DNA from 2 places in the Rossellomorea sp. LjRoot5 genome. Region 2 is predicted to be linked to the other one. Evidence: predicted binding sites of a transcription regulator. Region 2 holds the regulator's gene; the other holds the start of a gene.

Region 1 (4,268 bases), 4.0 Mb from region 2:
ATACACTGTCGCATCTGCAATCCCGCGTGCTTCGTTTGTCAATTCGATGAATGCCTCAACCATCCCTGTGATCTCGCCCGTACGGTGACGGTCCGTCATCAGCATCAATGTGTTCAAGACATAAGGGGAAGCCGTGGAAAATGCTTCCTGAATCAATGACTTCTTCTTATTTAACGTAAGCTTAGGATTTTCAAAGAGAACCGCTAATTCGGTGTTCTCAAGGAAAACCGCTCTCACTGTACGCAGCTCTCCTTCGATTCCTTCAAGCTGATTATGATCCTGGGCAATCTCGAAAAGAGCTAACGCATAGCGTTTTGCAACTGTAGAGTAGCTCATCGCTCTTCCCCTACCTCTTGAATATAATCGTTAATTAACTTCTGTTGATCATCAGCAGAAAGTTCTTTCTCAATGACCTTAGAAGCAATAAGTACTGATAAAGATGCAACCTGTTTCTGTAGTGCTGCAACAGCTTGTTCTTTTTGAGTTTCGATTTCGCGCTTTGCAGATTCTTTCAATCTCTCTGCCTCTTGACGAGCAGTTGCGATAATCTCTTCACGTTGTTCAGAACCTTGTTTCTTAGAGTTTTCAATCATTGTTTGAGCTTCAAGACGAGCTTCTTTCAGAAGTTTCTTTTGCTCTTCTAAAATATTATTTGCCTCAGTGCGGCTCTTTTCGGCTGCCGTGATTTCACCGGCGATGTGGTCTTCACGCTGCTGCATGATTCCCATTAATGGACCCCAGGCGAATTTCTTTAGTAGCGCCATAAGGACCAGGAACATAATCAGCTGAAAGACAATATCCCCTGTGTTAAGGCCGCCGTGACCTGCTGCCTCACCTATAACGAATGCGTTAGTAAACATACTCGATTCACTCCCTTCAAGAATCGATTGGATCGTATTTTTTATAAATGAACCGTTCTTGCAAAGAATCTATTCTCTAATACATAGGAATGGCGAAGATAATCGTCAAGACGAACTTCGCCATTCAACCTGTCCGTTTTATTAGCTTCCCAGTGCGATGAAAGCGATAACTACACCGATGATTGGAAGTGCCTCAACTAATGCGATACCGATGAACATTGTTGTTTGTAAAGTACCACGTAATTCCGGTTGACGTGCAATTCCTTCTACTGTACGACCTACGATAAGACCGTTACCAATACCTGCTCCTAGTGCTGCTAAACCAACTGCAATTGCTGCTGCGATAAGACTCATTCTAAAGTTCCTCCTTTAATGTATAAGAAAAATATTTTTTACATATATGTTTGTCCACCGTAATGAACAGGTATATATTAATGGTCGTGGCTAACTTTGTGAGCCATATAAACCATTGTTAACATACAGAAAATGAACGCCTGGATCGATCCGACAAATACCGAGAATCCTTGCCAAGCAAGCATTGGTGCGATTGCTCCGATCGTTCCTCCGATACCACCGTTAACGGCAAGACCCGCAAGTAGTGCAAGCAGGATTTCACCGGCATAGATGTTACCGTAAAGTCGAAGACCCAATGTAAGAGTGTTTGCAAACTCTTCAATGATTTTTAGCGGGAATAACCACCACATAGGTTTGAAAAAGTCTTTCCCATATTCGCCAAACCCTTTCAACCTGATTCCATAGAAATGGGATAGTACCACGACCATAACCGCCAGGGTCATCGTGATGGCAGGATCGGCTGTAGGCGATTTCCACCATAATTCGCCGTCATACACGACAGAGAATGGCAGACCCAGCATATTCGATACAAAAATATACATGATAATCGTGAGACCTAAGATATGAAAACGGCCACCCGTCTTCCAGTCCATGTTGCTCTTAATGATCCCCTTGACGAAGTCCATCACCCACTCGAAAAAGTTCTGCATACCGGTAGGCTTCAGGGCTAAGCGACGTGTAGATAAGAGGGCAATAATAAACACTATGGCCGTTGCGACCGTGATCATCAAAACGTTCGCAAGGTTAAAAGTCAAACCCAGAAAATGGGCTGTAGGTGCTCCATGATTCAAAATACTTCACCTCTCTTCCCCGCTATTTATTAGTTTTGAAGCTGCTGAAAAAATAATCTATCATAATGACAATATAGGTCGTCATTAATCCAATAATAAGACTTAGGAGATGAAATGTTTCTGGAAATCGTGTGGCAATGATGACTCCAAGGGCGGCTGCGGCCATACGGGAAGTGGTTCCTAGTGATCTCACTTTTTTTCCCTCTACCACGGCGTCCCCGAACTTCGAGACCCGCTTGGTCATGCCCCAGTGCATATAAAGACTTAAAACTGTCCCTAAAATTAACCCTAAGAATACTGATTTGTGGGTGGTGAATCCCCAACCCAGGACGTAAATAGAAAGCACGTAAATTATGTATTTCCGCTGTCTATTAAACATTTGATGGAGTTCCGGCATATCTTATTATTCTCCTAAGAAGAAATGTCGTACTGTTCGAAGCATCGCATAAATCCCTGCGGCAAGGCCGAGGAGCAAACCGATGATTAAAAAGAGTGGTGCTGAATCAACCTGCTGATCAATCCATCTCCCCAGGAAAATCCCGACTAAGATAGACCCGACAAGCTGTGCTAGAATGGCAGAATAAATCGCCATCGCTTTATATGGGCTTTCGTTTTTTTGACCCATTTCAACCTCTCCCATTCAAACGAAATTTGAACATGAGGCAAGCATTTCAGACATGATGTAAAACCGATTGCATAAGGGTTTCCGCATTGTGAAAACCTTATCATTTTACATCCTTTGTAAGCATACAATAGGGCTTAATCTATGTCAATGCGTTCAAGTTAAAAAGTTCACAACCTATCCACGCGTTTCCAGATTGTTCACATTTTCAACACAATTACCAGAAAAGCGGAGGCGGGTTGGGCAGGCCCGACAAGCACAACTGGGAAATCCCTAAAGGCGCTTTTTGCCTTTTGGGATTTTTCAGTTGTGACCTCGAGGGACTACCCGCCGGAGCTGGATCTCGAAAAGCGGAGGCGGGTTGGGCAGAGGCGACAAGCATAAGATGAATGGACTGGAAAGGCGTCCTTTGCCTTTTTGGTCGGCTTGACTTATGACCTCGAGCCCCAAGCCCCCGGAGCTGGATCCGTCGAAAAGCCCATCCGACTGCCCACCCCACACGCACAACTTTGAAATATATTAACAAATTCATAGATATCCTACTTCGCATGCCCCTCCATTATATAGAAGAATCCCCTACTGAGTAACCCTTGAATTTAATGTAAATACTTCCAACTGATTTCAAATTGCTAGCGTATTAAAAAACAAAGGTCCGTCCCTCAAAAATTGTAAGAGGGACGGACCTTTACTCAGTTTCATTCATTCGGATCGAAGGATTTTGGACGCTTATCCAGGTGACCGAAATGGTAGCGGATCGCTTGGGTGATTCGGTAGGATGCCTGTCCGTCTCCGTATGGGTTTGTTGCTTTGGACATTTTGCGGTGTGCTTCAGGATCTGTCAGAAGTTCTTTCGCAAGCTTGTAGATGTTTTCTTCTTCATTACCTGCAAGCTTCAGTGTTCCGGCTTCAATCCCTTCCGGACGCTCGGTTGTGTCGCGAAGGACCAGAACCGGAACTCCTAACGAAGGTGCTTCTTCCTGAACACCGCCAGAATCTGTCAGAATCAGATGTGCACGGGAGGCGAAGTTATGGAAATCAATGACATCTAAAGGCTCAATCAGATGAATCCGCTTATCGTCTCCAAGTACTTCATCCGCGACTTCACGAACGGCCGGGTTCAAGTGAACCGGATAGACAACCTGGATATCATCATGCTCTTCCACTAATCGCTTAATGGCACGGAACATGTTACGCATCGGTTGACCCAGGTTTTCACGTCGGTGAGCCGTCAGTAGAACTAGCCGATCATCTCCAACCTTCTCCAATACCTCATGATGGTACTCGTCTTTTACCGTCGTTTTTAACGCATCAATCGCTGTGTTACCTGTAATGAAGATTCCCTCTTCTTTCTTACTTTCATTCAGAAGATTCTGGGATGATTTTTCCGTTGGAGCAAAATGAAGATCCGCCATGACACCTGTCAGCTGACGATTCATCTCCTCAGGGAATGGTGAATATTTATTCCACGTTCTTAGGCCTGCTTCTACATGACCAACCGAGATCTGATTGTAGAAGGCTGCAAGGCTTGCCACGAATGTTGTCGTGGTATCACCATGTACAAGAACAATATCCGGCTTTGCTTCTTTCATGATTTTATCAAGACCTTCTAACCCACGTGTCGTTACATCAATCAATGTTTGG
Region 2 (4,268 bases):
TGGACACATTGGAACCGAATTTAAATGCGCCTTCCAAAGGGTGTAGTTTATTCACCAATGTTTTTAAAAGCGTCGACTTTCCGATGCCGTTTGGACCGACCAGTGCGATACTGTCTCCTTTTTTGACAGAGAAATCGATATGGGAGGAAATCGTCTCGTTTTTCCCGTAGCCAATGGTAAGGTCCTGGACGTGCAGCACGTCATTCCCACTTGGGCGGTCGATTTGAAATGCGAAGCTGGCAGATTTCTCATCCCCGAGTGGGCGGTCCATCCTATCCATACGCTCCAGTTTTTTTCGCCGGCTCTGTGCCATTTTCGTAGTGGAAGCCCTTGCGATGTTCCGTTGAATGAAGTCTTCGAGCTTTGCGACTTCTTGCTGCTGACGTTCGAACATTTTGAGATCTTTCTCATAGTCCTCTGCTTTTTGTTCAAGATACCTGCTGTAATTCCCCAGGTATTTCTTACTCCTGTTACGGGAAATCTCATACACTTGATTGACGACGCTGTCTAAAAAGTAGCGATCATGGGAAACGATCAAGACGGCTCCTTCATAGCTCTGCAGATACGATTCAAGCCAAGATAACGTTTCGATATCCAAGTGGTTGGTCGGCTCATCAAGGATGAGGATGTCAGGCTTGGTCAGTAGAAGCTTACCAAGGGCCAAACGGGTTTTCTGGCCGCCGCTCAATGTGGATATCTTTGTTTCGTAATCAAAATCGGCGAAGTTCAATCCGTGAAGGACGGAACGGATATCCGCTTCATACTGATAGCCGCCGGAATCTTTGAAGAGAACCTGGAGTTGATCGTATTCCTTCAATACCCGTTGATAGACATCCTCTTGCTCATATACTGAAGGATCGGCCATTTGCTGCTCCAGTGATCGTAATTTCTTTTCCTGCAGTTTCAATTCCTCAAAGACGGTCAGCATCTCAGACCAGATGGATAGATCAGATTCTAGACCCGTATTTTGGGCAAGATACCCGATGGAGACGCCCTTTGGCTTAGTGATCTCCCCGGAATCGTAGGAGAGGTGACCTGCAATTATTTTTAGAAGAGTCGACTTTCCTGCGCCATTACGGCCGACAAGGGCAACGCGATCTCTAGTCTGTATTTCAAGTTTAATATTTGATAGGATATTATCTGCACCGAAGTTCTTTGTTAGTTGATTCACTTGTAAAAGAATCATGACGTTTCACCTCTATTTCATAGTGCTAGTGTACCGTATTTGAGAGGGGAACGGCAATAAATCGACTATTAATCTTCGTACACTTAGGATAAAATATAGTGTATGATGAGTAGTAGAGTTTAATAAATTCTGGATGCTTTCAATTTTGGAAGCGGTATCAGAGGTTTTGAATAGATGTGGGGGAATACAATATGAACCAGGATACAACGAAAATTCCACAGGCAACGGCCAAGCGCCTTCCGCTATATTATCGGTTTATCAAGAATCTGTACTCATCCGGTAAGCAGAGGGTTTCATCGAAGGAATTAAGTGAAGCGGTGAAAGTTGATTCTGCTACGATCCGCAGGGACTTTTCTTATTTTGGTGCATTGGGTAAAAAGGGATACGGCTATAATGTCAATTATCTGTTATCCTTCTTCCGTAAGACACTGGATCAGGATGCCCTTACGAAGGTTGTGCTGATCGGGGTGGGGAATCTTGGTACAGCGTTTCTTCATTATAATTTCATCAAGAATAATAATACGAAGATCGAAATGGCTTTTGAGGTGGATGAAAAGAAGGTCGGGACTCAAATCAGCGATGTACCCGTTTTTCATTTAGATGATTTAGAAGAGGGTCTTGTGGGGCATGATATTGAAGTAGCGATTCTGACGGTGCCGGCATCTTCTGCTCAGAATATCACAGACCGATTGGTTTCTTCGAATATAAAGGGGATACTGAATTTCACCCCTGCGAGATTGACGGTGCCTGACCATATCCGCGTCCATCACATCGACTTGGCGGTGGAACTTCAGTCACTCGTTTACTTCTTGAAGCATTATTCAGAGGATGACACGGAAATGTCACAAGATGGAATCATAACAGAATAGAAAATTCTTCATATTTACGTTATGATAGAATGGTAAAAGAGGAGGTGTCTCATTATGCCAGGTCCAGGTAGCCTCGTATTAATAGCAGTCGTTGCTTTACTTATTTTCGGTCCTAAGAAACTTCCGGAATTAGGAAAAGCGGCAGGAAATACATTGCGTGAATTTAAAAATGCAACAAAAGGCTTAGCAGATGATGAAGACGAAAAAAATAATAGTGCTAAGTAGAGTAGGATGAACGCCATGAGTCAAAGAGACATGACAGTTTATGAACATATAGGAGAATTGCAAAAACGACTCATGTTTGTAGTCGTTTTCTTCTTGTTAGCAGTTGTTGTAAGCTTCTTTCTTGCGGAACCGCTGATCAGGTACTTACAGCATGCCGATGAAGCGAAAGAATTAACCATGAATGCCTTTCGTATCACAGATCCTCTCAAGATCTATATGGAAATGATCATGTTCATTGCTTTGATCATGACATCCCCTATCATTCTCTTTCAAGTCTGGTCTTTTGTCAGTCCGGGTTTATACGAAAGAGAAAGAAAAGTGACGCTTAGTTATATTCCAGTTTCCCTAATCCTTTTCTTAGGTGGATTGTCATTTTCTTATTTTATTTTGTTTCCATATATCGTGAAATTCATGATGGGTTTATCAATGAATCTCAATATAGAACAAGTGATCGGAATAAACGAATATTTTCATTTCTTATTCCAGATCACGATTCCTTTTGGTTTTCTCTTTCAGTTACCCGTAGCCATGCTTTTTCTTACACGGTTAGGTATCATCACGCCGATGATGATGGGGAAGATGAGGAAAGCAGCCTACTTTATCTTATTGGTCATCGCGGCTCTTATCACGCCACCCGATATTGTGTCTCATCTAATGGTGACGGTACCGCTGTTCATACTATATGAAATCAGCATCTGGATCTCCAAGATCGGATACAAAAAGGTATTGGAAGCGGAGCAGAAGCTTGAAATGGAACAGTACGAGGACAAAAATAAGGATTGATCAAATGATCAATCCTTATTTTTTGTTCTTTATTTGTTTTTTAATTTTGAAATGCAGCATAATCATCCTTAACCCGGAACCGAAGTCCAGGGTCGCAAGAAAGATGAGCATATACGTGAAAAATCCCCAACCTTCATCATTCTGTACGTTTTGTACAGCAAAATAGGTGAAGAGCACACCGAGAAGGAGATAGATCACTCCCGAGAATAATGGTGATCTCCTCATAGAAATAATCCTCCAATAAATCCTTGAATTTTTTCAGCTTCATTCATCATTTTATCGATATCGTCCCTATAGATAGATTGCATTAGAACGACCGTTGTATTCATCGCCACGTGAGCAAATATTGGCACCAGGATCCGCTTCGTTTTTACATAAAGAAAGGCGAAGGTGAAGCCCATTGCTGAATACAGGATCACATGCTCAGGTTCGAAATGGGCAAGGGCGAAGATGACCGAACTGATGAGAGCGGCAAAGAAGAAATGCATCTTCTCATACAGGACCCCGAAAATGATCTTCCTGAACACGATTTCCTCTAGTATTGGTCCGATGATGGCTGCGACCAGCATGGATAATGGAACCTTTTCAATAATGCCGATGATCATCTGAGTGTTTTCAGATCCCATTTGAATTCCTAACGCATATTCGACTTGTATCGCAACCGATTGAGCGATGAATGCCATGAAAATTCCGAGTACCGCCCAAACAATCGAACGGCCGGCGCCCATGGGAGCACTCCGTTCAAGCCGTGTGCTTGTTTCACTTTTCCTTAAAATGCCTCCCACAATGAGAAGGGTCAGCGTAAAGCTGATGACGAGCCAATATCCAGGGACAAGGCTTCGTACCGTCTCATCGGCTAACCCGAGGACGTCGACACCGATCTTATATAAAAGGGGTACCCCGACAATGCTTGAAAGCTGCATGACGATATAGGCAATTAAAATAAATCCGAAATGTTTTTTCAACGTTTGATCTCCTTTAGCACCTGTATGTTAACGACCAGCTTTACTTTACTCCTGTACAATTCTACTAAGAAAAGCGGAACTGTTCAAATCTAAGGGTTTCTTTTACCCTGGAATATATGGGGAAAAGAGGGCATAGGATAGGAGGGTGTGAAAAAAAGAGAAATATGACGAAAAAAATTTCAGGCAGGACTCTTGCAAAATGAAAACGAATTAATTAATATAATAGTTGTGTTAGCACTC

Evidence for each region. Region 2 encodes Rex, which represses fermentation and respiration genes when NADH is low (regulators of the CRP and FNR family bind a similar motif). Its sites were predicted from a motif close to TTGTGAAATATTTCACAA; they were not measured.
Region 1: the regulator Rex is predicted to act here: its motif matches at 2,786-2,803, upstream of ACSQ2E_RS01120 (AtpZ/AtpI family protein).

The regions. Positions count from the first base shown of each region.
Region 1 is NZ_CAXUQN020000001.1:214,885-219,152, reverse strand. Features, by position in the region: gene ACSQ2E_RS01145 (F0F1 ATP synthase subunit delta) at 1-336, opposite strand, end outside; gene atpF (F0F1 ATP synthase subunit B) at 333-860, opposite strand; gene atpE (F0F1 ATP synthase subunit C) at 1,002-1,214, opposite strand; gene atpB (F0F1 ATP synthase subunit A) at 1,292-2,005, opposite strand; gene ACSQ2E_RS01125 (ATP synthase subunit I) at 2,028-2,402, opposite strand; gene ACSQ2E_RS01120 (AtpZ/AtpI family protein) at 2,409-2,630, opposite strand; gene wecB (non-hydrolyzing UDP-N-acetylglucosamine 2-epimerase) at 3,323-4,268, opposite strand, start outside.
Region 2 is NZ_CAXUQN020000001.1:4,192,257-4,196,524, reverse strand. Features, by position in the region: gene ACSQ2E_RS21350 (ABC-F family ATP-binding cassette domain-containing protein) at 1-1,186, opposite strand, end outside; gene ACSQ2E_RS21345 (redox-sensing transcriptional repressor Rex) at 1,378-2,055, shown strand; gene ACSQ2E_RS21340 (twin-arginine translocase TatA/TatE family subunit) at 2,110-2,280, shown strand; gene tatC (twin-arginine translocase subunit TatC) at 2,296-3,063, shown strand; gene ACSQ2E_RS21330 (YdiK family protein) at 3,079-3,288, opposite strand; gene ACSQ2E_RS21325 (CPBP family intramembrane glutamic endopeptidase) at 3,285-4,028, opposite strand.